DNA from 4 places in the Blautia sp. HCP3S3_B11 genome. Region 3 is predicted to be linked to each of the others. Evidence: predicted binding sites of a transcription regulator. Region 3 holds the regulator's gene; each other region holds the start of a gene.
The links. Region 3 encodes Rex, which represses fermentation and respiration genes when NADH is low (regulators of the CRP and FNR family bind a similar motif). Its sites were predicted from a motif close to ATTGTTAANTANTTAACAAT; they were not measured.
Positions count from the first base shown of each region.

Region 1: adhE (bifunctional acetaldehyde-CoA/alcohol dehydrogenase) is a predicted target of Rex. The motif match lies at 2,205-2,224, and genes of this name have one in related genera.
Region 2: fucO (lactaldehyde reductase) is a predicted target of Rex. The motif match lies at 2,547-2,566, and genes of this name have one in related genera.
Region 4: ACTNC0_RS06030 (complex I 24 kDa subunit family protein) is a predicted target of Rex. The motif match lies at 1,345-1,364, and genes of this name have one in related genera.

Region 1 is NZ_JBQHVP010000003.1:69,615-77,283, reverse strand. It holds gene adhE (bifunctional acetaldehyde-CoA/alcohol dehydrogenase) at 1-1,964, opposite strand, end outside; gene typA (translational GTPase TypA) at 2,469-4,301, opposite strand; gene ACTNC0_RS03075 (single-stranded DNA-binding protein) at 4,599-5,225, shown strand; gene ACTNC0_RS03070 (cob(I)yrinic acid a,c-diamide adenosyltransferase) at 5,729-6,220, shown strand; gene dapA (4-hydroxy-tetrahydrodipicolinate synthase) at 6,277-7,170, shown strand; gene dapB (4-hydroxy-tetrahydrodipicolinate reductase) at 7,189-7,669, shown strand, end outside.
Region 2 is NZ_JBQHVP010000023.1:2,494-10,162, reverse strand. It holds gene ACTNC0_RS15700 (hypothetical protein) at 69-1,157, shown strand; gene fucO (lactaldehyde reductase) at 1,343-2,488, opposite strand; gene ACTNC0_RS15690 (TetR/AcrR family transcriptional regulator) at 2,788-3,366, opposite strand; gene ACTNC0_RS15685 (DUF2284 domain-containing protein) at 3,695-4,174, shown strand; gene ACTNC0_RS15680 (succinylglutamate desuccinylase/aspartoacylase family protein) at 4,471-5,256, opposite strand; cobalamin riboswitch at 5,354-5,538, opposite strand; gene ACTNC0_RS15675 (M28 family peptidase) at 5,919-7,669, shown strand, end outside.
Region 3 is NZ_JBQHVP010000002.1:178,426-186,094, reverse strand. It holds gene ACTNC0_RS02380 (GH25 family lysozyme) at 1-280, shown strand, start outside; gene ACTNC0_RS02375 (hypothetical protein) at 282-437, opposite strand; gene ACTNC0_RS02370 (S8 family peptidase) at 784-1,632, shown strand; gene ACTNC0_RS02365 (NADP-dependent isocitrate dehydrogenase) at 1,917-3,125, shown strand; gene abc-f (ribosomal protection-like ABC-F family protein) at 3,202-5,112, opposite strand; gene ACTNC0_RS02355 (redox-sensing transcriptional repressor Rex) at 5,566-6,213, shown strand; gene ACTNC0_RS02350 (NAD(P)H-hydrate dehydratase) at 6,371-7,669, shown strand, end outside.
Region 4 is NZ_JBQHVP010000006.1:59,706-67,374, reverse strand. It holds gene ACTNC0_RS06035 (NADH-ubiquinone oxidoreductase-F iron-sulfur binding region domain-containing protein) at 1-715, opposite strand, end outside; gene ACTNC0_RS06030 (complex I 24 kDa subunit family protein) at 712-1,194, opposite strand; gene ACTNC0_RS06025 (response regulator transcription factor) at 1,680-2,372, opposite strand; gene ACTNC0_RS06020 (helix-hairpin-helix domain-containing protein) at 2,383-3,213, opposite strand; gene ACTNC0_RS06015 (DMT family transporter) at 3,310-3,744, opposite strand; gene ACTNC0_RS06010 (hypothetical protein) at 4,080-4,268, opposite strand; gene ACTNC0_RS06005 (ATP-binding protein) at 4,253-4,732, shown strand; gene ACTNC0_RS06000 (aspartate aminotransferase family protein) at 4,959-6,149, opposite strand; gene argB (acetylglutamate kinase) at 6,136-7,032, opposite strand; gene argJ (bifunctional glutamate N-acetyltransferase/amino-acid acetyltransferase ArgJ) at 7,048-7,669, opposite strand, start outside.

The DNA of each region.
Region 1 (7,669 bases), on a different contig from region 3:
CAGGTCAGTCCCTTAGGTGCGCTCATCATATTATCTGTATCAACAATAGCCATGTCAGGCATTAATTCATAATCTGCCAGAGGCCATTTGATACCTGTAGTCTTGTCAGTAATGATAGCAAACGGTGTTACCTCGGAACCTGTACCGGAAGATGTTGGAACGGCTACAAAGTAAGCTTTCTTACCCATATGCGGGAATGTGAAGATTCTCTTACGGATATCCATAAAGTCCATAGCCATATCATCAAAGTTGGCGTCCGGATTTTCATAGAGAACCCACATGATCTTGCCGGCATCCATTGCGGAACCACCGCCCATTGCGATAATGCAGTCAGGCTCGAACATTCTCATTGCTGCAGCACCGGCTTTTGCAGAAGCGAGAGATGGGTCTGGCTCTACATCATAGAAGCAGGTATGTACGATTCCCATCTGATCTAATTTATCTTCAATTTTCTTAGTATATCCATTCTTATAAAGGAAAGAGTCTGTTACGATAAAACAGCGTTTTTTGTGCATAACAGTGCCAAGCTCATCCAGAGCAACCGGCAGGCAGCCTTTTTTGAAATAAACTTTTTCCGGTGTTCTAATCCAGAGCATATTTTCTCTCCTTTCAGCAACGGTCTTGATGTTGATAAGATGTTTTACACCTACGTTCTCAGATACGGAGTTGCCACCCCAGGAACCACAGCCCAGAGTCAGGGACGGAACAAGTTTGAAGTTGTAAAGGTCGCCAATGCCGCCCTGAGAAGATGGAGTATTGATGAGGATACGGCAGGTCTTCATGGCTGCTGCATGTTTTTCCATCTTTTCCTTCTCTCTTGTGTCAATGTAGAGAGCGGAGGTATGTCCATAACCGCCGTCAGCTACAAGCTGTTCAGCTTTGGCAATCGCTTCGTCAAAAGTTTTGGCCTTGTACATGGCAAGTACAGGGGAAAGCTTCTCATGTGCGAATTCTTCGCTGATGTCTACAGATTCAACTTCACCAATCAGAATCTTTGTTTCAGGAGGAACTGCAACACCGGCCATCTCAGCGATAGTGGCAGCCTTCTGGCCTACGATCTTTGCATTCAATGCGCCATTGATAAGGATAGTTTTTCTTACTTTCTCTAATTCATCCGGTTTCAGGAAGTAACATCCTCTGTAAAGGAATTCTTCTTTTACTTTCTTATAAATGCTCTCAAGAACAGTTACAGACTGTTCGGAAGCACAGATCATACCATTGTCAAAGGTCTTGGAATGGATGATGGAGTTAACTGCCAGACGGATATCTGCACTGTCATCAATGATAACAGGAGTATTTCCGGGACCTACACCTAAAGCAGGTTTTCCAGAAGAATAGGCAGCCTTAACCATTCCGGGACCACCTGTGGCAAGGATGATGTCTGCTTCACGCATAACCTGATTTGTCAGATCAAGACTTGGAACATCAATCCATCCGATGATTCCCTCCGGTGCACCGGCTTCTACAGCTGCCTCCAGAACAACCTTTGCTGCCTCAATGGTACATTTCTTTGCGCGGGGATGCGGACTGATGATGATTGCATTACGTGTTTTCAGTGCGATCAGAGTTTTGAAGATTGCAGTAGATGTTGGGTTGGTTGTAGGAATAACAGCAGCAATCAGACCAATCGGCTCAGCTATTTTCTTAATACCGTAAGCAGTGTCTTCTTCAATCACACCGCAGGTTTTCGTATTCTTATATGCGTTGTATACATATTCGGCTGCGTAATGGTTTTTGATAACCTTATCTTCTACAATACCCATTCCTGTTTCTTCAACAGCATCTTTAGCAAGCGGGATACGTGCTTTGTCAGCAGCAGTAGCGGCAGCTTTAAAAATCTTATCTACCTGCTGCTGGGTAAATGTTGCGAAAATCTTCTGTGCCTCTTTCATGGCTGCAATCTTTGCAGTAAGGGCTTCAGGGGTGTCGATGATGGTTGGGATAGTGTTCTCTTTTTTTGCCATTTGGGAATCCTCCTGTTTGTGTTTTCGTTAAAAGTATTTACCGTGACCTGTTATGTTTTTATTATATAAATAAACTGATTATTCGGTTAACAGTAACATTAATATGAGCATAACGAAATATTGTGGTGCAAATTGCGCATAATCACGTAAATAATGTGAATAAAATATCAATTATCAGAATATATTAGAAAAATTTAACAATATATGTTCTGTTGGCAACTGAGAGAAGGTTAAAAAAATAACGTTAATAAATTAACAACCTCGATGATGCTATTATATGACTTTGTTAATCATTTGTCAATTACATAGCATATGAAAAAGTTAACAAATACTAACTAGGAATTTCGTGAAAATATAACAATATAATTTGTAGAAGGATTTATGTTTTTCCATATGTTTGCAGGAGATTAAGAGTTACTGTGAACGGAGTGAACAGTAATGATTAAGAAAAATTAAGCCCCGCAAAATCTGCGGGGCTTAATTTTTCTTAAGTTTCTATTTGTTTCAGGCTTTTCTGAAAGCGGCTCTCTTACGTTCTCTGGAATCCAGAAGTCTCTTACGGATACGGAGAGACTCCGGTGTAACCTCAAGGAGTTCATCCTGGTCGATGAAATCGATGGCCTGTTCCAGACTGAGAACTCTTGGTGGAGTTAATTTCAGTGCATCATCAGCGGAAGAAGAACGTGTGTTAGTCAGATGTTTTGTCTTGCATACGTTCAGCTCGATATCTTCGGCTTTACCATTCTGTCCGATAACCATACCGCTGTAAACCTTTGCACCAGGTCCGATAAACAGAGTACCACGCTCCTGGGCTGCGAACAGACCATAAGTAACAGCTTCACCAGCCTCGAAAGCGATCAGAGATCCCTGTTTTCTGTACTGGAAATCTCCCTTGTAAGGAGCATATCCGTCAAACATAGTATTGATGATGCCGGTACCCTTGGTGGAAGTAAGGAACTCACCGCGGAATCCGATCAGTCCACGGGAAGGAATGTGGAATTCCAGACGGACAGTACCGTCACTGGCAGTACTCATACCCTGCAGCTCACCTTTACGTTCGCTCAGCTTCTGGATTACAGTACCGGAAAATTCTTCCGGAACATCTACATAAGCAATTTCCATAGGCTCAAGCTTCTTGCCACGCTCGTCTGTTTTATACAGAACTTCCGGTTTACTTACTGCGAATTCATAACCTTCACGTCTCATGTTTTCAATCAGAACAGACAGATGAAGTTCTCCACGTCCGGAAACTTTAAATGCCTCAGTTGTATCAGTGTCTTCTACACGAAGGCTGACATCTGTGTTGAGCTCACGGTAGAGACGGTCACGAAGATGACGGGAGGTAATGTATTTACCTTCCTGACCGGCCAGCGGACTGTCATTTACGATGAAGTTCATGGCAATAGTAGGCTCGGAAATCTTCTGGAAAGGAATAGCTTCCGGATTATCTCCTGCGCAGAGAGTATCACCGATATGGATATCTGCGATACCGGAAATAGCAACGATAGCACCGATAGTGGCCTCTTTTACTTCAACTTTGTTCAGACCGTCAAACTCGTAGAGCTTGCTGATCTTAACTTTCTTACGTTTGTCCAGATCATGATGGTTTAACAGAGTCAGTTCCTGGTTAACAGCGATTGTACCGTTTTCAACTTTACCAACACCGATACGTCCAACGTATTCATTGTAATCAATCGTGCTGATCAGAACCTGAGTATCTGCCTCCGGATCTCCTTCCGGAGCCGGGATATATTTCAGGATTGCTTCAAATAACGGAGCCATATCCTTAGGAGTGTCGTTTAAGTCGATCACAGCATGTCCTGCTTTGGCAGAAGCATACAGGAACGGACAGTCAAGCTGTTCATCAGAAGCACCAAGATCCATAAGAAGTTCCAGAACCTCATCTACAACTTCATCCGGACGGGCTTCCGGACGGTCGATCTTGTTGATACATACGATTACATGAAGGTCAAGTTCCAGTGCTTTCTTAAGAACGAATTTTGTCTGAGGCATAGCACCTTCGAAAGCATCAACGAGAAGAATAACACCGTCTACCATCTTAAGTACACGTTCTACCTCGCCGCCGAAATCAGCATGTCCTGGTGTGTCAATGATGTTGATTTTTGTATTTTTGTAATGAACAGCTGTGTTCTTGGATAAAATAGTGATACCACGTTCACGCTCGATATCATTAGAGTCCATGACACGTTCCTGAACTTCCTGATTCTCACGGAATACACCGCTCTGTTTCAGAAGCTGGTCAACCAGAGTAGTTTTACCATGGTCAACGTGTGCGATAATGGCTACGTTACGGACATCTTCACGTTTTGTTCTCATAAAATGATTTCCTTTCCTATTTGAATGAATTAGTGATTTATTCTTCCTTTTATATGTGCTTTTTTCTTTAATAAGTTACCCGAAGTTTCAGTTTACCACATTTTCGCCAGATTACAAGGTGTTGAAATAAAATTTTTTATTTTTATAAATTCCGGTTCTAAATCTGAAAGCCTGTACATAACTATATAAAGAACAATACAAGGTACACTAGAGCATCGGGAAATGTTTACTGTCTATTGCGTATCAGTAACAAGAAAATTTCACAGGGAGTGCTCTACGAGGAAGGAGAACCACATTATGGCAGATAAAATTATTGAAAACAATCAGGTATCTATGATGGGAAAAATTGCAGCAGGATTTACGTTCAGTCATCAGGTCTTCGGGGAAGGCTTCTATATGACAGAACTGCTGGTTAAGAGACTAAGTGATTCGGAAGACAGAATTCCGGTCATGGTTTCTGAACGTCTGGTGGACGTAACACAGGACTACATAGGAGAATATGTAGAGATTCATGGACAGTTCCGCTCTTATAACCGGCACGAAGAAAAACATAACCGACTGGTGCTATCTGTGTTTACCAGAGAACTGAAATTTGTGGAAGAAGAGGATGACACGGTTCCTGTAAACCAGATTTTTCTGGATGGATTTATCTGTAAGCCGCCGGTATACAGAAAGACTCCGCTTGGAAGAGAAATCGCAGATGTACTTCTGGCAGTAAACCGTCCTTATGGAAAATCAGACTACATACCATGCATCTGCTGGGGAAGAAATGCCCGCTATGCATCAGCCTTTGAAGTAGGCGGTCATGTCCTGATCTGGGGTCGCATTCAGAGCAGGGAATATATGAAGCGGATCGGGGAAAATGAAACAGAGAAGAGAGTTGCGTATGAAGTCTCTGTAAGTAAGCTGGAATATATGGAGTAGGCCTTTTACACGTTATTAAGAAGTTATGGTTCACAAGCTATTATTCCGCGAAGCGCGTTACTGGGCACGGAGTGGACAGTAACTGGACAGTTACTGTTCACACGTCACTATCCCGCGAGGTGTTTTGGCATGAGAATGCCAAAATCCCGAGACATACCGCGCGAATTTATGCGAATAGCATAAATTAAGTTTGCGAAGCAAACGATACTCCTTGGGCTTTGCACAAGGAGGTTCATATTTTTTACATCGCGAAGCGTGTTACTGGGCACGGAGTGAACAGTAACACTGGACAGTAACGTGAAAAGGAATGCCCGCATTAATTACTTGCAATTCTTCATAAACTGCGGTAATATAAGCATATTCAGATAAAATAGGTTACAGTGTAACCATGTTTATTTATGTCTATAATGACACAAAAAAGAAGGATAACTGTTCTGTATCTTTGCAGATAGCCGAATAGTTAAAAGCTACAATTTCAATAACGATAAGAGGAATTGTTTGTTATGGAAAAAGAATTTACAGAGGTTTACTGCGGTGGAGGAAAGGGAAAGACAACTCTGGCCATTGGTCAGTGTCTGAGAGCTTCTGCCCAGGGTAAAAGCGTCATTATTATTCAGTTTCTGAAGGGAAGAGAGCGCAGAGAACTGGACTTTTTGGAGGAACTGGATGATCTGGATATCAAGATATTCCGTTTCGAAAAGCATGATGAGTGTTATGAGGAATTGAATGAGGAGGAGAAAGTAGAAGAGAAGACAAATATTCTCAATGCTTTAAACTTTGCACGAAAAGTTATTGCAACTCAGGAGTGCGATTTTCTGCTTCTGGATGAGATTCTCGGACTTCTTGATTATGGAATCACCACCGAAGAGGCAATCGGTGATATTCTCAAGATGAAAGATGAGAGTATGCATATCCTGATTACCGGACGGACGTTACCGGATAGCCTGCGTAAATATGCAGACAGCATAACTACACTGACAACAGAAATCTGTTAGGCTGTCTGGAATGACAGTCTGTATAGAATCTACAGAAGAATAAAGGAGGAGAGCAAATGGCAATTTTTAAAGGTGCAGGTGTTGCGATCGTAACCCCTATGTATGAGGATGGTAAGGTTAACTATGATAAACTGGAGGAACTCCTGGAGTATCAGATCGCAAACAGTACAGATGCGATCATCATTTGCGGAACAACAGGAGAATCATCTACAATGACACACGGAGAGCATCTTAAGACAATTAAGTTTGCAATCGACAAAGTAAATAAACGTGTCCCGGTTATCGCAGGTACAGGTTCCAACTGTACAGATACCGCGATCATGATGTCAAAAGAAGCTGCTTCCTACGGTGCAGATGCACTTCTGGTAGTAACTCCTTATTATAACAAAGCAACTCAGAAAGGTCTGATCGCTCATTATACAGCAATCGCAGAGGCTGTTCCGGAAACGCCGATCATTATGTATAATGTTCCAAGCCGTACAGGATGTAATATTCAGCCTGCAACAGCAGTAGCACTGGCTAAGAATGTTAAGAATATCGTTGGCATTAAGGCAGCAAGCGGAGATCTTTCCCAGATCGCAACTATGATGGCTATGGCAGACGGATGCATTGAATTGTATTCCGGAAATGATGACCAGGTACTTCCGATTCTTTCATTAGGCGGACTTGGTGTAATTTCCGTACTTTCCAATGTTGCTCCTAAGGAAACACATGATATGGTCATGAAATTCCTCGAGGGAGATACAAAGGGTGCAGCGGAGATTCAGTTAAAAGCAATTCCGTTAATTCACGCACTGTTCAGTGAAGTAAACCCAATTCCGGTTAAAACAGCTCTGAACCTGATGGGACGTGAAGTAGGACCTCTTCGTATGCCATTATCCGAGATGGAAGAAGCAAACAAAGAGAAACTTGCTGCAGAACTGAAGAACTTTGGAATCAAACTTGCGTAAATTTGAGAGGAAATACAAATGGTAAAGATTATTATGCATGGCTGCAACGGTCATATGGGTCAGGTAATCTCAGGGCTTGTTGAGAAAGATCCGGATGCTGAGATCGTAGCAGGTATCGACGTAGCAGATCAGGGAAAGAACAGCTACCCTGTATATACAAATATGGAAGAATGTCAGGTAGAGGCAGATGCCCTGATTGATTTTTCTTCTGCAAAAGCAACAGATGCGCTTCTTGCTTACTGTGAGAAACGTCACCTTCCGGTTGTATTATGTACAACAGGTTTAAGTGAAGAACAGCTTGCAAAGGTTGAAGAGACTGCCAGGAATGTCGCAGTTCTGAAATCTGCAAATATGTCTCTCGGAATCAATACTCTGATGAAACTGCTTCAGGACGCTGCAAAGGTTCTGGCAACAGCAGGATTTGATATCGAGGTTGTTGAGAAACATCATCGTCTGAAACTGGATGCTCCGAGTGGAACAGCACTTGCACTGGCAGACA
Region 2 (7,669 bases), on a different contig from region 3:
GACGAAAACTATAAATGCAGATATAACAAATATCTGATAATGTACATGAGAAGATGGAGGATAAATCTATGGATAACTGGAATAATGTGAAACTGGTACCGGAATTTTCAGAGCAGGGTGTAGACTGTTACCGTCTGGAGGGCGGAAACTACGAGAATGAATATTATGTGGTTTCTGAAGCAGAGACAAGAAAGCTTCTGAATACACCGGAAGTAGTTGGATACGAAGTGTATCATTGTCTGATTCCGTCCACTTCTCAGATGCTCTACTATTTCAAAGAACAGAAGAAAGTAACAACCGCAAATATTCTTTCAATTCTTCGTGGCGCATTAAACTATCCGCTTGAGGAGAGCTGCTACAGAGAACATATCCGTGTTCATGATATCAGTTTTCTTTCCAGCGAACGTGTATTTAATGAAGATGAGATCGCAGGTCTGGAGATCAAATACAGTAAACTAACAATGGTACCGGACAGTACTCTGCTGATTGGTGACATCATTGCAACTGGTGAAACATTAATTCACTGTCTGCGTTATGTAACAGATTTCTACAGAGAACACGGTACAAGGCTTCGCAATATTATCATTTTTACGATTGGCGGTACTACAGGAATTACGATTCTGGAACGTCTGACGAAAGAAATCCGTGAATTCTGGCCGGAATTTGAAGGATTTATCACAGTATATTATGAGGGAATTTTCAGCACTTATCAAGATAAGGGTGTATCCGGAATCAATCTTCCTGACGTAGACTTCTACTGGAAAGATGGTATTATTGCGCCGGAATTCAGAAGAGAGACTTTGTCCATGAGAAATCCGCTGTTTGAGAAATGTATTATTTATGATGGCGGTGCAAGACGTTATGAGATTCATGAGCATGTAGAGGAAGTTCTGGAATTCTGGAAGGAAATGTTACAGCGCGCGGATCAGATTGATTTCAAAGAACTGCTTGATGAGAAATTAGGTTATGTGACACCGATCTCTTATGAAAATTGGGTAAAGGCAAATCATTATGAGAAAATCAATCCATCCGTGAATAAATGGTTATACAAACAGGAACAGGGATATATCCAGAGTATGCAGGATGTGACTCTGAAAGAGATTGCTGAAGAGCGAATTCAGGAATTTACTACTGCTTTGAAAAAATATATTATTTAACCAAATCAGAAAAGTCCCTTGCTTCAATTGCCAAGAGCAATAAACAGCGGGTAGAGATTAACATAATATAGCCGGAATTTACGATTTATGATTAATTATCGTAAACTCCGGCTATATTTTTGTCAGTTTATTCTTCAAATATCCAGAAAAAAGTCCCCTTTCAGGGACTTTTTTATTTGCATAAATTACATAATCTTGCGGAACAGATCTTTCAGATCTTCTACGCTTGCATCTTTCGGATTTCCTGGTGCGCATGCATCTGCGTGTGCGGATTCAGCCAGGAACTGAAGGTCTTCTTCTTTGATAGCTTCCAGTTTTGTCGGGATTCCAACATCAACGGAAAGTTTCTTAACAGCTTCGATTGCTGCTTTTCTGTACTCATCCTGAGTCATTTCATCTACACCTTGAATGCCCATTGCTCTTGCGATTTCACGGTATTTCTCACCTGTGCATTCCTGGTTGTATTCCATGACGATCGGAAGCATCATTGCACATGCCACACCATGTGGAGTATCATAAACAGCACCAAGTGTATGAGCCATGGAATGAGCGATTCCAAGACCTACGTTAGAGAATCCCATACCTGCGATGTACTGACCAAGAGCCATTCCTTCACGGCCTTCTTTTGTGTTTTCAACAGCGCCACGAAGAGATTTGGAAATCAGTTCGATTGCTTTTAAATGGAACATATCTGTCATTTCCCATGCAGCTTTTGTTGTATAACCTTCGATTGCATGAGTCAGAGCATCCATACCTGTGGAAGCTGTCAGTCCTTTTGGCATAGAGGACATCATTTCCGGATCAATGATTGCAATAATTGGCATATCATGTGGGTCAACACATACGAATTTACGTTTTCTTTCTACGTCAGTGATAACATAATTGATTGTTACTTCTGCTGCTGTACCTGCTGTTGTCGGAACTGCGATGATCGGTACACAAGGTTTCTTGGTAGGTGCTACACCTTCGAGACTTCTTACATCTTCAAATTCCGGGTTTGCAATGATGATACCGATTGCTTTGGAAGTATCCATAGAAGAACCGCCGCCGATTGCGATCAGATAATCTGCACCGGAGTTTTTGAATGCCTGAACACCATGCTGTACGTTCTCGATTGTTGGGTTTGGTTTGATATCTGAATACAGTTCATATTCCAGTCCGTTTTTCTCAAGAATATCTGTAACTTTGCTTGTTACATGGAATTTTACAAGGTCAGGGTCTGAACATACGAATGCTTTCTTGAAGCCATGAGCTTTTGCTTCGTTTGCGATTTCTTCGATTGCTCCTGCGCCATGATATGATGTCTGATTTAAATTAATTCTGTTTGCCATAATAATTTCCATTCCTTTCATTTTCAATATTCATTGGTAAGCTTCCGCACCGCTTATCTTTGTTATTATATTAACAATGCGAAGTAAAAAAAGAAAGTTACACTTTCATGCAAATGTAACTTTTTCTCAGAGTTTGTATGATAGTTCCAAAAAACAGCAGGGAAAATTGTGCATGATTATTATACGCGAGTTGCTGGCAAAACTGTGTTTTACGCCATTAAACAGCTCATTTTTTTCTCTACGATCTTACTGTCAGAAAATCGCAACCGTCTTTGATACTTCCATAATTCCTGTTATATTTATGACAATATTTTCAATTCTTCAAACAATTCAGAGAGTTTTCCAGGCATCCCATCTACCAGAACTACTGCCAGTTCCTGCGGCGTACATTCCATTTCGCCAAGCACCCATTTTACAGTCATATAGATTGAGCTCTGGCAATACATTTCCAGAATACAATGAATAGTCTCATCTGCATCCCTGCCTGTTTTTTTCCGAATCAGTTTCTCGTAAAATGCCAGAATCAGCTCAAAATCATGCTGTCTCAGACTATTCTGACTGTCATATCGAAATGCCGCCGCAAAGAAAATATGTTCCTCCTGAATATAAGTAAACTTCTTTACCAGTGCCTCATACACCGTCTTTCCCATTCCCATATGCTCAAAAGATTTCGCCAGAAGCTTATCAAAATACCAGTTGATAAGATCAAATTTATCCATAAAGTTCCGGTAAAAGGTCTGTCTTGTAACACCACAGTTCTCCGTAATCTGCTTCACTGTAATGTTATCTACAGATGTTGTTTTCATGCACTCTTTCATTGACTGCGCAAGGCGGTATTTTGTTTTTTCACCCTTGCTTTTTTCGGTTGTCAGTTCCATTCAATTTTTCCTTTCACTACATGGCTCTACATCGAATAACTGCTCTACAGTTTCGGTTAATATACTGGTAAGAAGCTGCCAGTGGCAGGTTCTGTAGGTGACCTTCGCTCAAAAAAAACACCTCGCGGGGTACTACCTGTGAACAGTAACATATACTATTTATTATAACAAGAATTCTGCAAAACAGCCAGACATAAACGCTCGAATTATGCTATAATCCTATTATGATGTCGGAATCAAAGGTAAATCAATTTTACTCTGTTCTGACACCCAGTCATTGTTTTATAGCAAAATATTTCATCCACTTACAGAAGGGAGATTTTATCTTATGGATCTTATAAAAGAAGCACTTTCCATGGGCTTTGCCAATGCAGCGATCATGGATACAAAAGACCTGGTATTTGTACCGGAATACCGACAGTTTTGCGAAGACAATATGTGTGGAAATTATAATCTGGTGCCGGCATGTCCACCTGCCTGCGGCACTGTAGAGGAAATGCACGAAAGAGCAATGAAGTACGAAAAAGCACTGGTTCTTCAGACTGTTTTGAAAGATCCTCTTATGGATCCAGTTCTTTTTAAACAGGCGAAACATGCGCAGAATATTCTTACAGAACAGCTCGCCAAGCGTATGCAGGAAACCGGAAAAGATGATGTTCTAATCATGAGTGCAGGTCCATATAAAAATTGTTCCTGCATGTCAGCCTACAGCGTAGATGCGCAGAAGATGGCAGATGCCGCAGGAATGATCTGCTGGGCAGACGATTCAGATGTGAGATTCTTTACTCAGATTCTGTTTCATGAATAGACAGGCAGATTTTGTATTTCCGATGATTGCCCAAAAAGCTCATCACAAAAATAATGCAAAATACGACCGCACTTTATCTCCAATAATGAGATATTGTACGGCCGCATTTTATTTTCAGTCAGCCATGTCAATCGGATATTCGCAATCCGCTTTCGCTACGTGGCTCTACACCGAATAACTGCTTCACAGTTTATCAGGAGAGGCTTGTACCCCTCCTGATACAAGTAAGTCCCCACCCACTGCTTATTGCTCTTCGCAACCTCCGCAGGGGACTTTTTTACTATATGATTCTCATGTTACTTATGGTGTTTATCATTTTCATGCTTACTATTTCTGTGTTTATCACTTCCATGTTTATGATGGTGGTGTCCATGCTTATGTTCTTTATTTCCGCAAACCTCACATCCAAGTTCAATTTTCCCCTGTTTTTCCTCATCCCAGGTTCCATAAGATACCATCGGCGTGTCTTTCATAATACACAGACTGATTGTCTGATAAAGGATAATCCCGCCCATCTTAGCTCTGTAGACAAACAGTTCACATCCAAAATAATCACAGATTTTTCCCAGCACTTCTTCCTCTTTAAAGGTCTCTCCTGGCTGTTTTGCAGGATACCAGCATCCGGACACCGGGGCATCTTCATAAATCACAGGACTTACTTCTACCGGAGGTTCACCGTGCGTATGGAACTTGCCGCAAAGAACACCAAGGTGTCTTAAGATATTCTTTACATCATGAACATCTTCTGCAACCAGATCTTCACACCAGCGGGAGCTGTGTCCACGTTCCAACAAGATACTTGGAATCCCCATACTTCCGGCATAGTTGTAAGCTCCGCCGGTTCCATACATAGATGTTACCAGATAGTCCACATGTGCGATCTCTGCCATCTCACGGCTCTTTGCCGCAACTTCCGGAGTAGCTGCCCCTGTACAATATACATAGGATACCAACCCCTCGAAGCCATCCCCGCAATGCAGATCGATATAATAATCTGCCTTCGGGAAAAACTCTGTCACAACAGTATAAGCGATCCTGTCACTAAGTGTACCATTCGGATTTCCCGGAAAAACTCTGTTCAGATTCTTTCCGTCTTCATACGTCAGGTCATGGTGCGATGCTCAAATCCCGTCCGGTTCATCAGACGGATTACTATGATATTTCCCGCAATCTTCTTCGGATCCAGATCGTTAGCCAGCTACATGGCTGCCTGAATACCTACATATTCCGCATTACTGTTCACATGGTCCAGTGACATTTTTTTCCGAAACTCCCTATTACAGTGACGGGATCGTACCGGACTTGCACCGGTTTCTCTATTAATCCTTGCGGAACTTACAACGACTGGTTCAAAACCAATAAATGTTATTTAATTTTTGCGATATCAGTATACGCTGATTTTTTATTGTTTGTCCAGTATGTTCTATTACCAAAGCATATTGTATCCAAAAATATACAATACTCCGCTTTATCTCGCTTATTTGCTTTTTTATGCTACTATAGCACGGCGTTTTTCACTATTTTTCAGATTTCTGCCTTTTATCTTACTGCTCACTTCGTTTTTATAGTAATTTCAGATTGTCTCCTTTTTTTCAACAACCAATAAACAGTGATTGTAGAAGCTACCTTGCTATGCTAAAATATTTTTATAACAATTTCAGGAAAGAGGCGAAACAAATTGAACATTGAAGATTCCTGTATCTCCTGCATTGACACAGACTGGTCCTATCAGCTTGCCAAACGCATGGAAAAAGAAAAAACAAATCCTGTTCTCGGCTATCGTACCGCAGGTTCTGCCGCTGAAACCGCCACAGGTGATATGTTATATAAAGAAATGAAAGAAATCGGACTTATCGATGTAACCAGGGATACATTTACATTGGACGGCTGGGAATTTGAGAAAGCTGTCTTGAAGTTTACGGATGATGACGGTCTGGAACATGTTTTTCAGATGGGCGGATATCAGACAAATTTTAAAACTGACGGCTTCCAGGATTATGAATTAGTTTATCTTGGAAAAGGAACCGCCGCTGATTATGAGGGCGTAAATGTAAAAGGTAAACTGGTTATGGTTGAGATCAACCAGCGTGATGAATGGTGGATCAGTTTTCCTGTTTATCAGGCCTATCTGCGAGGCGCCGCTGCTCTTATTGCAGTTCAGGCCAATGGTTACGGCGAAATTGCAGAAACTGCCCTCAACGCTCAGGATATCGCAGGCCCGGACTTCGCGCCTGCATTCTCCCTGTCACAAGCAGATGCCAAAATTTTAAAGTGTGCAATCCAAACCAACGCTTTTACACACCAGAATAATCAGATGACTTCTGAATCCTCACATGGTAATCTGGATCATTCTGAAACTTCTCCGGAGGCAGATTCTTCTATATTAAGAAAACAAACTTTAAAAGTATCACTTGATGCCCGTTCCAGAGTCATTCCGGATACCAAGGCCAGCAACATTGTCGGTAAGATTCAGGGAACTGAAACTGACGCCATGATTGTACTATCTGCTCACTATGATTCCTATTTCGACGGATTTCAGGATGACAATGCAGCGATTGCCATGATGCTCGGCATCGCCCGCGCACTTGTAAAAGGCGGTTACAAACCAGCTCATACCCTTGTCTTCTGCGCGATGGCCGCCGAGGAATGGGGAATTATTGATTCCAAATATGACTGGTCCACCGGAGCTTATAATCAGGTATTCCGCGTACATCCCGACTGGCAGGGAAAAGTTATCGCAAACCTGAACTTCGAGCTTCCCGCACATGCCCACAACACGCAGGATGCTATTCGGTGTACTTATGAATATACTGACTTTATCCGTCAGTTTACTGACAGCCTGACAGTTCCGAAGCAAGCTTATCCGGACGGAATCACTGTCCTTTCTCCTATCGAGACATGGTCAGATGATTTCTCCATGGCTATTGCCGGCATTCCTTCTACCGTCAATGATTTCAGTGCCGGACCTTTTATGCAGAACTACTATCACTCTCAATATGACAATCAGGATGTCTATCAGGAAGCAGTTTATCAGTTCCACCATGAATGCTATCTGAAACTGGTAATGGCCATCGATGCGCTGGTTCTGCCGCCATTGAATTTCAGCAATACCATGAAGGCAGTCACAGACAGTATTCACGAAAATGCCCTTTCATTTGCAGATTCTGAACAGGAAACCCTACTTCAGAACTTACGGACAGCCACCGAATCTGCCAGAAATATTTACAAAAAAATATGCCAGATCAACGAAGAATATGCTGCACTTTCAGATTCCGCATTCCGCAGAAATTTTCGTTCCAAATGGGAACCTGTCGGGCTGAAACTGCTGAAGATTTTCCGCAAAGCCCAGGACTATCTGGTGCGTCTCAACTGGCAGGATGAAGTAATTTTCCCACAGGAAGCAGCTTCCAGAAATATCCGGCAGCTGGAAAAAGCCTGCCAGGTTTTATCTGAAGGAAATATCACAGATGCGCTGAAAGCACTCTATCGTGTAGA
Region 3 (7,669 bases):
TACCGGAGATATTTATTATTTTGGAAGTGATGGCGTACGCTGTGAAGATGGAATGAAACGCGTAACGGAAAATGGCACTTCTCGCACTTATTATTTCCACACAGATGGAAAAGCACATAAAGGCTGGCTGACATATAAAGGAAAAAAATATTATTTTTATAAAGGAAACAGTAAAATATTATCAGGAACCAGAGCAGAGAATATTACTCTGACCAGTTCAAATAATATTGTTTCTGTCTTTGATAAAAACGGAGTATGCACAAAACAGTACAAAAAATAAATCAGCTGGTATGTGTCTTTTTCCATTCATTTATAAATTCTATCTGTTCCTGATCGGAGATTTCCTGTGATGCTGCGTCGTTTCCGGCGGCTACACAGCACAGGAGAATGAAAGTCTGACAGAGAAGAAAGACCAGAATAAATAATAACGTAATCATAAGCTGCCTCCTGTTATATGCGAGAGATACTGACTTTTGGTATAGTCTTTGTGGATATACCAAAAGTCTTTGCATATTTTGAGAGTTTTATACATTTTATTCAAAAAAAGCAGAAAAATACCAGATGCTAATGAGAAATGTAAAGGGATTGTCAGGAATACTTGTAAATAATAATTGTTGGAAACACCAAGACAAGTTTTCGGGAATAATTTAAAGTAAGACTGGGCCTATAATATTTCAATGAAATGACGTTAGGGTCAAAAGTCTTACCGTGCAGGCGCAAATGACTTTCTGACTTTTTGCTCCTGATATCATAAAATGTTATAAGTGGATTGAGGAGTTGTTTATGATAAATTCAGATGATTCCGGCTATTCAGGAAAGGGCATTGGTGTCTGTGTACTGGATACCGGGATTTATTCTCATATAGATTTTACAGGGCGGATACGGGCATTTCATGACTTCATCGGACACCGTATCCAGCCGTATGATGATAATTCTCATGGAACCCATGTATGTGGTATAATAGGCGGTGACGGAAGAGCTTCACAGGGGCGTATCAGGGGAGTTGCACCTGGCTGTGAACTGATTGTGCTGAAAGTTCTGGACCGTAGGGGAAACGGAAGAAAAGAGGATGTGCTGAGGGCTTTTCAGTGGATTTTGGAGAACCGGCGGTATTATGGAATCCGTGTGGTCAATATTTCTGTCGGAACGACTTGTCGAACATTTGAGGATCATAAGGTTTTAATTGATGGAGTAGAGCGGTTATGGGATGAAGGACTGGTTGTAGTGGCCGCGGCAGGAAATCAGGGACCTGGTCCGGGAAGCGTGACGGCGCCCGGAAGCAGCCGTAAGATCATTACCGTAGGCTCCAGTGATCTTCTCACGGGGCGGACTGCCATATCAGGAAGAGGACCGACTTTTGAATGTATCTGCAAGCCTGATCTGGTTGCTCCGGGAAATCATATACTTTCCTGTGCTTCGGGACCGGATAACGGATATGGAGTTAAAAGCGGCACATCCATGTCCACGCCTCTGGTTTCCGGCGCGGCAGCACTGATGTTAGAAAAAAATCCGGAGCTGACAAATGTTCAGATTAAGATGAAATTAAAAGAATGCGCCAGAGATCTGGGACTGCCTAAAAATCAGCAGGGTTGGGGAGAATTGGATTTGGGACATCTTATGCGACCAGTATGAATTAATTGTACAATTGCAGTTTACTTCACTTTTGGCAATACACTTTGCAGTGCACAGGATTTGTGCTAATTGAATAAATTGGTGTAGTATATCTGGGGGTTCTGTTATATTCATGCCAAAATGCCTCACAGAGTAGTAACATTGTATTTTATAAAATACCACTTTACCATACAAAAGCATTGACGAATAGTCAGATTTCGGCTATTATGATAGTTAATTGATTATCAAAGGTGCTGGACACACAGTGAACAGTAAAATTATCAAAGCCAAAGAGGAGGACTAACATGAAAAAAATTCAGATGCAGACACCACTTGTGGAAATGGATGGAGATGAGATGACCAGAATTCTCTGGAAGATTATTAAAGATGAGCTTATTTTCCCATATATTGATTTGAATACAGAGTATTATGATCTTGGCCTGGAATACAGAAATGAAACTGATGACCAGGTAACTGTTGACGCAGCAGAAGCTACCAAGAAGTACGGTGTTGCAGTTAAGTGTGCAACGATTACTCCGAATAAGGCGAGAATGGAAGAGTACACCTTAAAGAAAATGTACAAAAGCCCGAATGGAACGATTCGTGCGATTCTTGATGGAACCGTATTTCGTGCTCCGATTGTTGTAAAGGGTATTGAGCCATGTGTTAAGAACTGGAAGAAACCGATCACGATCGCACGTCATGCATACGGTGATGTGTATAAGAATACAGAGATGTACATTGATGGACCAGGAGATGCTTATCTGGTATTTGAAGGTGCTGACGGACAACAGAGAAAAGAATTGATTCATCACTATGAAGGTCCGGGGGTTCTTCAGGGTATGCACAATCTGGATAATTCTATCACAAGTTTTGCAAGATGTTGCTTTAATTATGCGCTTGATACGAAACAGAATCTGTGGCTTGGCGGCAAGGATACGATTTCCAAGATTTATGACGGGCGTTTCAAAGAAATTTTTGCAACGATCTATGAGAATGAATTCAAGGATAAATTCGAGGCAGCAGGCATTGAATACTTCTACAGTCTGATTGATGATATTGTAGCCCGTGTTATGAAAGCGGAAGGTGGATTTATCTGGGCGTGCAAGAACTATGATGGTGATGTTATGAGTGATATGGTTTCTTCTGCGTTTGGTTCTCTGGCTATGATGACATCCGTTCTGGTATCCCCTCAGGGTTATTATGAATATGAGGCTGCTCACGGAACTGTGCAGAGACACTATTATCGTCATCTGAAGGGCGAAGAGACCTCTACAAACTCTGTGGCAACAATTTTTGCATGGACTGGTGCACTGAGAAAAAGAGGCGAATTAGATGGCAATAAAGATCTGATGGAATTCGCAGACAAGCTTGAGAAAGCTACTCTGGAGACGATCGAGAGCGGTAAGATGACAAAAGACCTTGCATTGATTACTTCTCTTGAGAATGTAACCGCGCTGAATAGTAAGGAATTTATTCTTGCAATCAGAGAAAAGCTGGATGAGATTTTATAATTTGTAAATGATTATGTCTCAAAACTGATAGATCGTATTTTATAAGATTATATAATAAAAATGGGAGGAACCTGCATTATGCAAGTTCCTCCCATTTTTCATATAATCCCTCAAGTTCTTCGGTAATTGCAGCCTTCTCTTTGCTGAGTTTTGCACATTCTGCTACGTTGGTGCAGATATCCGGGAGAACCATGGTTTCGTCGATTTCTTTGTCTCTTGTTTCAAGTTCTTCAATGCGGGCTTCAACTTTTTTTAATTCATTTTCGCGTTTTCTTTGGCGTGCCTGTTCTTCTTTCTGTTGTTGCCAGGAGAGTTTATTGTCAGATGCCTGTTTGGCTTCTGCGATTGCCTGGGCGGCAGCGGGTGCATATTTTTCAGTCAGTTCTTCTTTCTTTTCCAGATAATAATCATAGTCTCCGATATAATTTACGACTGCCTGGTTGGTCAGATCCAGAATTCTGGTAGCTGTCTGATTGATGAAATATCGATCGTGGGAGACATAGAACACGGTTCCGGTATAGCTGTTTAATGCCTCTTCCAGGATTTCCTTGGATGCGATATCAAGATGGTTGGTAGGCTCATCGAGAATCAGGAAGTTTGCCTCTGAAAGCATCAGCTTGGCGAGAGATACACGACCTCTTTCTCCACCGGAGAGGGCAGAGATGAGCTTAAATACATCGTCTCCTGTGAACAGGAAAGCAGCGAGCATATTTCGAATCTCTGTTTCTGTAAGAGTAGGATAAGCATCAGAAATTTCTTCAAAGATAGTTTTCTCCATATGCAGTACGTGATGTTCCTGGTCGTAATAACCAATCTGAACTTTAGAACCAAGACTGAATCTGCCGCCGTCTGCATCAATCAGTCCATTGATGATCTTTAACATGGTAGTCTTACCGGTTCCGTTATTACCAATCAGAGCTACACGTTCTCCACGCTTGATCTCAAAAGAGATATCGCTGAAAAGTGTCTGCCCCGGGAAAGATTTGGAAAGGTTCTCTACAGTGAGAACGTCGTTTCCGCTGATAAATCTTGGTTCCAGTGAGATTCGCATCTGGTTCTGGATTTCCTGTGGCTTATCGATACGCTGAATCTTATCCAGCATTTTTTCACGGCTCTCCGCGCGCTTAATTGACTTCTCACGGTTAAAGGATTTCAGTTTGGCAATAACAGCCTCCTGATGTTTGATATCACGCTGCTGGTTAAGATAAGCTTTATACTGCGCGTCACGAAGCTGTGCTTTTTTGAGTGCATAGGCGGAGTAATTTCCACTGTACATACGCATAGTGCCGGCTTCAATTTCCACTACCTTAGTGACTACCTTGTCAAGAAAATAACGGTCATGGGATACAATAAATACAGCTCCCGGATAGTTGAGCAGATAAGTTTCCAGCCAGGAAATACTCTCCATATCAAGGTGGTTGGTAGGCTCATCCAGCAGAAGGATATCCGGGCTGGAGAGAAGCAGTTTACCGAGAGCAACACGTGTTTTCTGACCTCCGGAGAGGGTTTCAATCTGGCGTTCGAAATCATCTTCGGTAAAGCCAAGACCTTTTAATACGCCCATGATCTCACTTTTGTATGCGTATCCGTTTTCCAATTCAAACTGGTGGCTCAGTCTTGTATAAGTATTCATCAGACTGTCCAGAGCATCACCTGTGGTTGTTTTCATCTCCTGTTCCAGAGAACGCAGGCGGTTCTCCATATCAATGATGTGTTGCTTGGTAGAAATCAGCTCCTCATAAATCGTGTGGTGTCCATGGATATCCTGGTACTGGGCGAGATATCCGATATTTTTATCTTTGGCAAGGACTACGTTTCCCGAATCAGGTGAGAGCTCGTGCATGATGATACGCAGCAGAGTAGTTTTACCGGCACCATTATTGCCAATCAGAGCTGCTTTTTCACGGTCTTCTATATGGAAACTGGCGTCTTGAAGGATGACCTTTTCGCCAAAAGATTTACAGATATTCTGACATGATAAAATCATAAGAATTCCTCCATTTATAATTTGTCCGCGTACTATTATAATCGAAAAAAGTTGTTTTTGAAAGTATTTTAAATGAATTTATCTATTTCTGCAAAGATATATGTTACTGCTCACTGCGTTCTTAGTAACATGCTTCGCGATGCAGGAAATATGAACCTCCTTGTGCTAAACCCAAGGAGGTTCATTTGCTTCACAAACTTAATTTATGCTATTCGCATAAATTCGCGCGGAATGTCTCAGGTTTTCTGTTGCCAAGCAATCCCAATTTGTTCCAGACTGCCGGAAATGATAGAAAGTTATAGATAAAAAATAGAAAATACCGTTTTATAAGATAGTTTCTGAGGTAAATTGATAAAAAATGCAGAATTATTTGGTGAAAAAGTACAGAATTAGTTTGACAATAAAATAACATCTGGGTATAATTGACATAGATAAGTTAAGGAGGGAAAATTTGTGGAAGCTAAAGAAATTTCAAAAGCGGTGATTAAACGTCTGCCACGTTATTATCGCTACCTCGGTGAGTTGATGGAGGAGAATGTTGAGCGTATATCTTCCAATGATCTCAGCAAAAAGATGCATGTGACAGCTTCCCAGATTCGTCAGGACTTAAATAATTTCGGCGGTTTTGGTCAGCAGGGTTATGGCTATAATGTACGTTATTTATACACAGAGATCGGCAAGATCCTTGGACTGGATACAGTACATCCGATGATTATTCTTGGTGCCGGTAATCTGGGACAGGCGCTGGCCAATTATGTGGACTTTGAAAAACGTGGTTTTAAACTGGTTGGTATTTTTGATGTAAATCCTGTACTTGAGGGAATTGCGGTGCGCGGAATCGAGATACAGATGTTAAGTGATCTTCCATGGTTTCTGAAGGAGAATGAGGTAGAGATTGCTATTTTGACTCTTCCGAAGAATAAAGCCAAAGAGATGGCGAAGATTTTAATTGATAATGGAATTAAGGCAATCTGGAACTTTGCACACATTGATCTGGATGCTCCGGAGGATGTAATGGTTGAGAATGTACATCTTTCAGAGAGCCTTATGACTCTGTCCTATAACCTGAGTGAATACAGGAAAGAGCACGAAGGCGAGTAGAATATGATGTGGAACACAAGGCTGTGGTCATCTGATCACAGCTTTTCTGAATTTAGCAAGATGATTTGGCTTATTCAGAACTACAAAATGAAAGCGGATTGCGAATATCCGATTGACATGTTTGATGAAATACGAGAACATACGGGGAGGTGAACAGATGAGAGGAGTTGTGACTGCAGCAGAAATGAAGGCGCTGGATGCAAATACGATTGAGAAAGCCGGAATTCCTTCGCTGGTATTGATGGAGCGTGCTGCATTACAGACTGTTACAGAAATCATAAAGCGGGTGAATACGAAGGATAAAGAGAAAATCCTGGTGGTCTGCGGAACCGGGAATAACGGAGGAGACGGACTGGCAATTGCCAGATTACTCTATTTACAGGGATTTAAAACGTGGTATTATATTGTTGGAAACGAAGAGAAAATGACAAAAGAAACTTCCAGTCAGCTTCGCACAGCAGAGTACTATCATACTCCACGGGTGCATAACCTGATTCCGGATGAATATACTACTATAGTAGATGCCATTTTTGGAGTTGGACTCAGCAGACCGATAGAGGGAAAATACGGAGAACTTATCAGCGAATTAAATCAGGCATCTGCGTTTAAAGTTGCGGTGGATATTCCTTCCGGGATTGATGCAGACACAGGATTCGAGAAAGGAATCGCTTTCCGGGCCGATCTTACGGTTACATTTGCCTTTCGAAAGAGAGGCCTGTGTTTCTATCCGGGGCGTATGTATGGTGGGGAGATCATTGTGGCGGATATTGGGATTTATTCAATGCCTGATAAGAAAATCCGAATGAATTACCTGGAAAGAGAAGACTTGAAAATGCTTCCGGACAGACTTCCCTATGGGAATAAGGGGACTTTCGGTAAGGTACTTTTGGTTGCAGGTTCTGAGGGAATGTGCGGTGCAGCATATTTAAGTGCCGCAGCTGCACTAAAGTGTTCGGCGGGCATGGTGAAGATCCAGACCGTGGAGGCAAATCGTGTTCCATTACAGACACTTCTGCCGGAGGCAATGATCACCTGTGATTTTGATGAGAGTAAAAATGAGAGAATGCTGGAATGGTGTGATGTGCTGGTGATCGGACCGGGGCTGGGAGCAAGTGCACAGAGCAGAGAGCGTGCTCAGTGGTTTCTGTCAAGAGCTGCTATGTGTGGAAAATCAGTTGTTCTGGATGCAGATGGGTTGAATCTTCTGGCACTTCATGAGGACTGGAAGAGATTTATCGGAGAGAATGTGATCGTCACGCCGCATATTGGCGAGATGAGCCGCCTGTGTGGAAAAAGTATTGGTGATATTCAGGATTGTCTGGTTCAGACAGCATTTGATTATGCAAAGGAAACAAAAGCAGTCTGTGTTTTGAAAGATGCATGTACTGTAGTGTCAGGTGCGTCAGAAGAGAGGTATCTGAATATTTCCGGAAACGCAGGAATGGCAACAGCTGGC
Region 4 (7,669 bases), on a different contig from region 3:
CTTCCATTACGGAGCCATCCATAAATGCTCCCGGGTCACCCTCATCACCATTACATACTACATAATGAACAGGATCAGCCTGACGGGCTACCTGAATCCATTTCTTACCAGCCGGGAAGCCGCCGCCTCCACGTCCGCGGATACCGGATTTATCAACCTGATCGATAACCAGATCCGGATCCATCTCAAACATCGCTTTCTCCAGAGCCTGGAAACCACCGCTTGCTATGTATTCCTGCAGAGATTCCGCATCAAATTTGCCACAGTTTTTCAGAACGATTCGTGTCTGTTTTGCGATAAACGGGATATCCTGTGGTCCGCGGCTTACCTTACCGCCTTTCTGATAAAGCAGTCTCTCGATTGTCTCATTTCCCTGGACACTCTTTTCAAAAATCTCCTGGCAGTCTTCAATCTGAACCTTTGTATACTGGATTACGTCGTTACCCTTCTGGATACGAACCAGCGGTCCAAGTTCACAGACACCCTGACATCCGGTTTTCTTCACACCTACGTGTGCATCTTTGTCATGAGGTCCAAATTCAATACTTACTCCCGGGGCATCCTTGGCGATCTCCAGGAATTTCTCATAAATCTTCTGGGAACCGGTCGCTACACATCCGGTACCTGAACAGACGAGAATACGACAGTCATAAGAATCCAGCACCTTTATGGCTTCTTCTCTGACCTGGTCCAATGCTTCTTTATTCTGGATCATCCCTGTTCGCCCCCTCTCAGTTTATCAATCAGTTCATCTGCTTTCTCCGGTGTCATTCTCGGATGAACATCATCATTGACCATCATTGTCGGCGCAAGTCCGCATGCACCAAGACAGGAAACTGTTTCCACCGTAAACATCATATCGTCTGTCGTCTTTTTTGTCTTGGACAGACCAAGTTTCTTATACAGTTCTTCCAGAACCGGAATAGATTTTCTTACATGACAGGCTGTTCCGTCACAAACCTTGATCACATATTTACCTTTTGCCTCGAATGAAAAGTTCTCATAGAATGTTGCAACACTGAATGCTTTCGCTTCTGTTACTCCGATCTGATCAGCCACATAGGTCAGCAGTTCTCCCGGCAGATATCTGTACACGCCCTGAATATCCTGCATGATCGGAATCAGTGATGCCGGCTTTTTACCATAGAAAGCAATAATCTCGTCCGCTTTCTGATAAAATGATTGATCTAGCATTTCGCACCCTCCTTATACCTTCTTTTTCTCTTTTTATTGCACTCTTTACATATTGTAACGATAATTATAATCCTTTTTCATCATTTTAACAACCTGATTTATAGAAATTTTCTAATTTTATATCATTTTTCTCTATAAATGTTGCTTTTGTTTGTTTAATTTTTATCAAATCAACAAAATTATACACTAAACTGAATAAGGCAAAACCAAAGTGAACATCACATCAAGTTGACAAGATATTCTCGATCCTGTCTGGAGAATTTTTATATCATAGAAATATTACTGAGTAATTTCCTATGATACTGATACAAAAAAGCTGATATTTCATAACCATATAATTTATGAAATATCAGCTTTTTTGTTTTCTGTTATATTGCAGCTATTCCCAATCTTCATAACTGCATTACAATTTCATCTTTAAAATTTTTCCTTGTCAATCGGATATTCGCAATTGAAGAAAGGAACTTACTTGATTCGGTTAAATCTTATTGTGCCTGGAAATAATATCCCACGCCCCATTTGGTGTGCACGTATTTCGGCTCACTCGGATTGGTTTCAATCTTCTCGCGGAGACGGCGGATATGTACATCCACTGTACGCACATCACCCGGATATTCGTATCCCCATACAATATTCAGCAGGTTCTCACGGCTGTAAACTTTATTCGGGTTAAACACGAGAAGTTCCAGTACGTCGAATTCCTTCGCTGTCAGATTGATCTCTCTGCCTGCGATAAACACACGTCTTCCTTCGCAGTCCATACGAAGATCGCCCACCTCGATACTCTTGGCTTTTTCCTTCTCCTCATGGTCACTTCCTGCACGTCGCATGATTGCTTTGATACGCGCTTTCACCTCCAGGATGTTAAATGGCTTGGTGATATAATCATCAGCGCCATATTCAAGACCAAGAATCTTGTCCATATCTTCGCCCTTAGCTGTCAGCATCACGATTGGTACGTTGGAAAATTCGCGAATCTGCTGACACACTTCCAGTCCGTCCATCTTTGGCAGCATCAGATCCAGAAGGATAATATCGTATTTTTTATCTTTTGCTTTCTCTACTGCTTCTTCTCCATCGTAAGCGCAATCCACTTCCATACCATCCTGTTCAAGACTGAAACGGATTCCTTTTACAATCAGCTTCTCATCATCTACTACCAAAACTTTCCTGCTCATTCGGTTCTCCTTATCCTACTACTATCTCATCTTTTATCTTTGCAAAAGTACCTTCTTTGATACCCTGTACATTCATAATCTCTTCTATCGCAGCAAACGGCCCGTTCTCCTGCCGGTAGGCAATAATCGCCTGTGCACGTGTCGCACCGATTCCTGTCAGTGTGGTAAGCTGGGTTTCATCTGCTGTATTTATGTTGATCCTGTTATCCTGCTGAGCCTGAGCAGCTATCCCTGTGTTCTGTCCTGTCCCGGCGCTTCCGTTCATCTGTCCATCTGATGCTCCGGCCATCTCTGCCGGATCCAGCCCCTGCCGCTCCATCTCTTCCTGTGTAAGAATATAAAGCTGCTGTCCGTCTGTCAGAACTCCTGCACGGTTTACACAGGTTAGAGCTGCCTCGGGAAGATATCCTCCCGCCACCTCAATCGCCTGAAACACCCGGCTCCCGGCTGCCAGCTGAAAAACTCCCGGATTCGCAACTGCTCCGCACACATCTACATAAATCATCTCAGGCTGCGTTTCCCCAGTTGAATTTATCTCCGTCCCATTACCTGCATCTGAACCACCTGATTCTGCCTGTTTTTTCCGGGACTCTGCAGAACTGCCATCATCATTCTGTCGGTCTTCTGTATCAGCTTTCTTCTCATCTGTATCTTTCTTCGACTTCTGTCCTGATGTTTTCTCTTCTGATGACTCCGCATCCACCTCTGCCTTTGCTTCCTGCAATCCATCTATCAGAAACTGTGCCTCTCTGCTCTTACATCCTGTCAGTCCTGTAAGAAACAAAGTTCCACACAATATCAGCGTCGCAGCATAACAACATCTGTTTTTTATTTTCATCATAAGGGTCCTCCTCTTATTTCTCAGAGTAAGAGTCCCCCTGTCCATAATGCCACCCTTATTGTAACGAAATCTTAATGATTTTACAATAGTAAACTCTTATTTTTGCCACTTAAATATAACAATTCCGGAAATCGCGATCAGCAATCCAAGGATTTTGCGCCATTCAAAGGGTTCTTTATCTACCCCAAACAATCCAAATAATTCAATTACATAAGCAACTGCCAGCTGCGAAATAACGATCAGCATTGCCGCCCTGGCAGGTCCAAGAGCTCCCATGCTCTGGATTACTGTAATTGTAATAAACGCTCCGATCACACCACCAAGGAGTGTATATTTATTGTCCACCTGCCAGAGCGCAGCCACACTTTCCCGTCCTGTGAAAAGCCAGGCAAGAACACAGACTGCAAAAGCCGACAGCTGCACCCAGCCGGTTGATACCCAGAGACTGGTCTGCTTTGTCACCTCCGTGTTAAAAACACCCTGAATACTCATCAGCGCCCCTGAAATCAATGCCACTATAAATCCCCACATAAATCTGCCCTCCTGGATAATATGATCATTCTGCTTACTCCGGTAATCATTCCTATGCCGAAAAGAGGCACCGCCTTTTAGCAGTACCTCTTGTTTTCTTTAGTATTAGTCTATTCAGTTACGAAAAAAACATACAGTAAATTTCTTCATTGTGGAGTATGGACTGTAAACTCTGGATTTATCCTTGTAGGTCTTATTCCAGGAACGTACTGCACATACCAGGTGCCTTTCTTTACATTTGTAAAGGTTACAGTTACGGTATTTTTGCATTTTGTGTAAATGTCTGACTCATCACTAAAGTAACGAGAATGCGACGCGCAGTTATTCAAATCTGATCAGGCACCCAGAACAGCGGATATCTTAATTTCTTTTTCCGTTTCACTGAGGTCAAAGTCACCGCTATCTTCCACAGTCATGTGTACCTCATACAGTACATCTTCTGTCAGCGTATCCGGTGTTTCACCATCTTCTGTCTGGATATGCCATTTTGTATTTTGGGAGGGGCAGTTTGCTGTGCCCTGCAAATTCCCACCAGATGGTTCCTGTTTCCTCTGCTGCAACCGGCAAAATCTCTGACTATAACCTGCATTTCTGTGAAAATCAGGCTGTTGACAGTGTTTTCGGATATTATTCCACCATTGCAGAAAGAGAAAACATTCCTTTTCATGCACTGGTTTCCCTGCCTGCTGATCTTTCCATAGATGAGATCAATCTGTGCCTTGTGTTCTCCAATCTGCTGGAAAATGCCATCCAGGCAAGTGTGAAAACAGCACCCGCCCGCAGAAAGATTAATGTGGAAGTTTATCCCCACCATAATCATCTCCTTCTGATCCATGTGGAGAATACCTTCGATGGCAAAATACAGCAAAAAAACAATATTTTCCAATCCTCCAAACACTCCGGAAACGGCATAGGAATCGAATCTGTCCGCCACATTATCGACAAAAACGGCGGTGCATGCAGTTTTTTCTGTTCCAACAGCAGCTAACCTGTATTTACTTATACTATCCATACGGGCACTGGAATCAGCCTTTTATTTATACAGCTCCCTTAATCGGGATGCATACAAATGTCAATTTTTATTCGGCTCTGTCCGAGTCAGTTGCAACCGAATAAAATTTTCAAGATTCATATCTTCTGTAAAAAAAGAAGGCCATTGCAAAATGCAACAGCCTTCGAAATTTTCCACTATTTTATTAATTCAACTACCAAAATTATTCCATACACTCATCCAGAATATCAGCCATCTTATCAATGTGTTCTTTTGTGATCACAAGCGGAGGTACGATTCTGAGTACATCACTGCCTGCGGAGATCACCAACAGTCCTTTTGCCAGCGCAGCTTTTACAACTTCTCCAACCGGGCGGCCCTGGATCACGATTCCCTGCATGAAGCCCATGCCTCGTCTTGTTGCAGCGCATTCATGTTTTGCAACAATTTCATCCAGTTTCTGTTCCAGATATGGAGTCATTTCCTGTACATGTTCAATGATCTTATCATTCTCATAAATGTCAAATACTTTGCTGACTGCAGCACATACAAACGGGTTTCCACCGTAAGTGGTACCATGATCACCTGGCTCCAGAGAAGCTTTGGCAGCTTTTTCGCCCAGTACAAACGCACCTACCGGCACACCACATCCAAGAGCCTTGGCACTTGTCATAATATCCGGCTGTACACCGTATGCCTGCCATGCAAAATAATGTCCGGTTCTTCCCATACCGCACTGGATTTCATCGAAGATCAGCATAATATCTTTCTCATCACAGATCTGACGCAGACCTTCCAGAAATTCCTTCTTTGCCGGATAGATACCACCCTCACCCTGAACAACCTCAGTGATAATTGCGCAGGTCTTATCTGTGATCTGAGCCTTTACGCTCTCAAGGTCATTGAAATCCGCAAACTTCACACCGCCCATCAGTGGCTCAAAGGGCTCTCTGTAATGAGCAGTTCCTGTTACGGAAAGTGCTCCGATACTTCTTCCATGGAAGGAATGGTTCATGGCAATGATCTCATGATCTGCATGTCCGTCACGTACATATGCATATTTCTTAGCTGCTTTTAAAGCACCTTCGATTGCTTCTGTACCACTGTTAGTAAAGAATGCCTTGCTCATTTTACTTGCCTTTACCAGCTTCGCACCTGCTTCAATGATCGGCTCATTGTAATATAAGTTGGAAATATGCATCAGCTTATCAATCTGATCTTTTAATGCTTCATCATATCCCGGATAATGATATCCCAGAGAATTTACAGCAATACCTGCTGCAAAATCCAGATATTCCTTTCCTTCGGAATCATATAAATAACATCCCTGTCCCTTTTCAAAAACAACAGGAAAACGATTATAAGTGTGAAGGATACTCTCTTCGGATTCCTTCATCTGTTCATTCATGTTCATTGTAATATTTCTCCCCGTCTTCTCTCAGAATCGCAGTACCAATACCTTTGTTTGTAAAGATCTCCAGCAGTAAGCTGTGAGGAATTCTTCCGTCAAGGATATGGACTCTGTTAACGCCTTCTTCAATGGCATCAATACAGTTTTTCAGCTTCGGAATCATACCTCCGCCTACATAACCGTCATCGATCAGTTTCTGTGCTTCATCTACATGAAGTTCAGAGATCAGGCTGGACGGATCATCCTTGTCTTTATAAACGCCTTCAATATCAGAAAGGAATGCAAGCTTCTCAGCATGAACAGCCTCTGCAATGGCACATGCCGCATCATCCGCATTAATATTATAAGTAGCGAACTCATCGTCATAACCTACCGGGAAAATGATCGGCAGGAAATCTTTCTCCAGAAGATCCTCCAGAATCTTCGGCTCAACCTTTGTAACTTCACCAACAAATCCGATGTCTCCGCCCTCTGTCTGTTTCTTGCGGCATTTCAGCAGACCACCGTCTTTACCGCTGATACCAACAGCATTTACACCAAGAGATTCCACCATGGCAACCAGTTCCTTGTTCACCTTCGCAAGAACCATCTCTGCGATCTCCATAGTATCTTTATCTGTAACACGAAGACCGTTAATAAATTTCGGCTCCATACCAACCTTGCCAACCCAGCGGCTGATTTCCTTACCACCGCCATGAACGATGATCGGTTTGAAACCAACCAGCTTCAGAAGAACAACATCCTTGATCACATTCTTCTTCAGTTCATCATCCAGCATGGCACTTCCACCGTACTTTACAACTACGATTTTACGATTAAATCTCTGAATATAAGGAAGCGCCTCGATCAGCACCTCCGCCTTATCCAAATATTTCTGATTAACCATCTGTATTCTCCTTTATTATGAACGATAATCCGCATTGATTTTTATATAATCATAAGTCAGGTCACAGCCCCATGCAGTTGCTGTGGCATCACCCATCTTCACATCAGCAATTGCTGTAACAGCTTCCTCAGAAAGAATCTTCGTTGCCTCTTCTTCACTGTAATCCACAGCCACACCATTCTCGATAATCTGAATCTTACCAGCCTTACTCTCAAAGAACAGATCCACCTTCTCAGGATCAAACTTCGCACCGGAATATCCCATAGCACACAGAATTCTTCCCCAGTTTGCATCATGTCCGTAGATAGCAGCCTTTGTCAGAGAAGAAGTAACAACAGACTTACTCAGTGTAACCGCCTGCTCCTTAGACTCCGCACCAACAATCTTTACCTCAAACAAGGCAGTCGCACCCTCGCCATCTCCGGCAATCTTCTTCGCCAGAGAAGTATTAATATAATTCAGTGCCGCTTTGAAAGTCTCATAATCCTCGCCCTTCTCCGTAATCTCCGGATTCTCAGCCAAGCCATTTGCCAGAAGAAGAACTGTATCATTCGTAGAAGTATCCCCATCAACAGAAACCATATTGTAGGTATCTTTAACATCCTCACTTAATGCCTCCTGCAGCATCTTCTTGGAA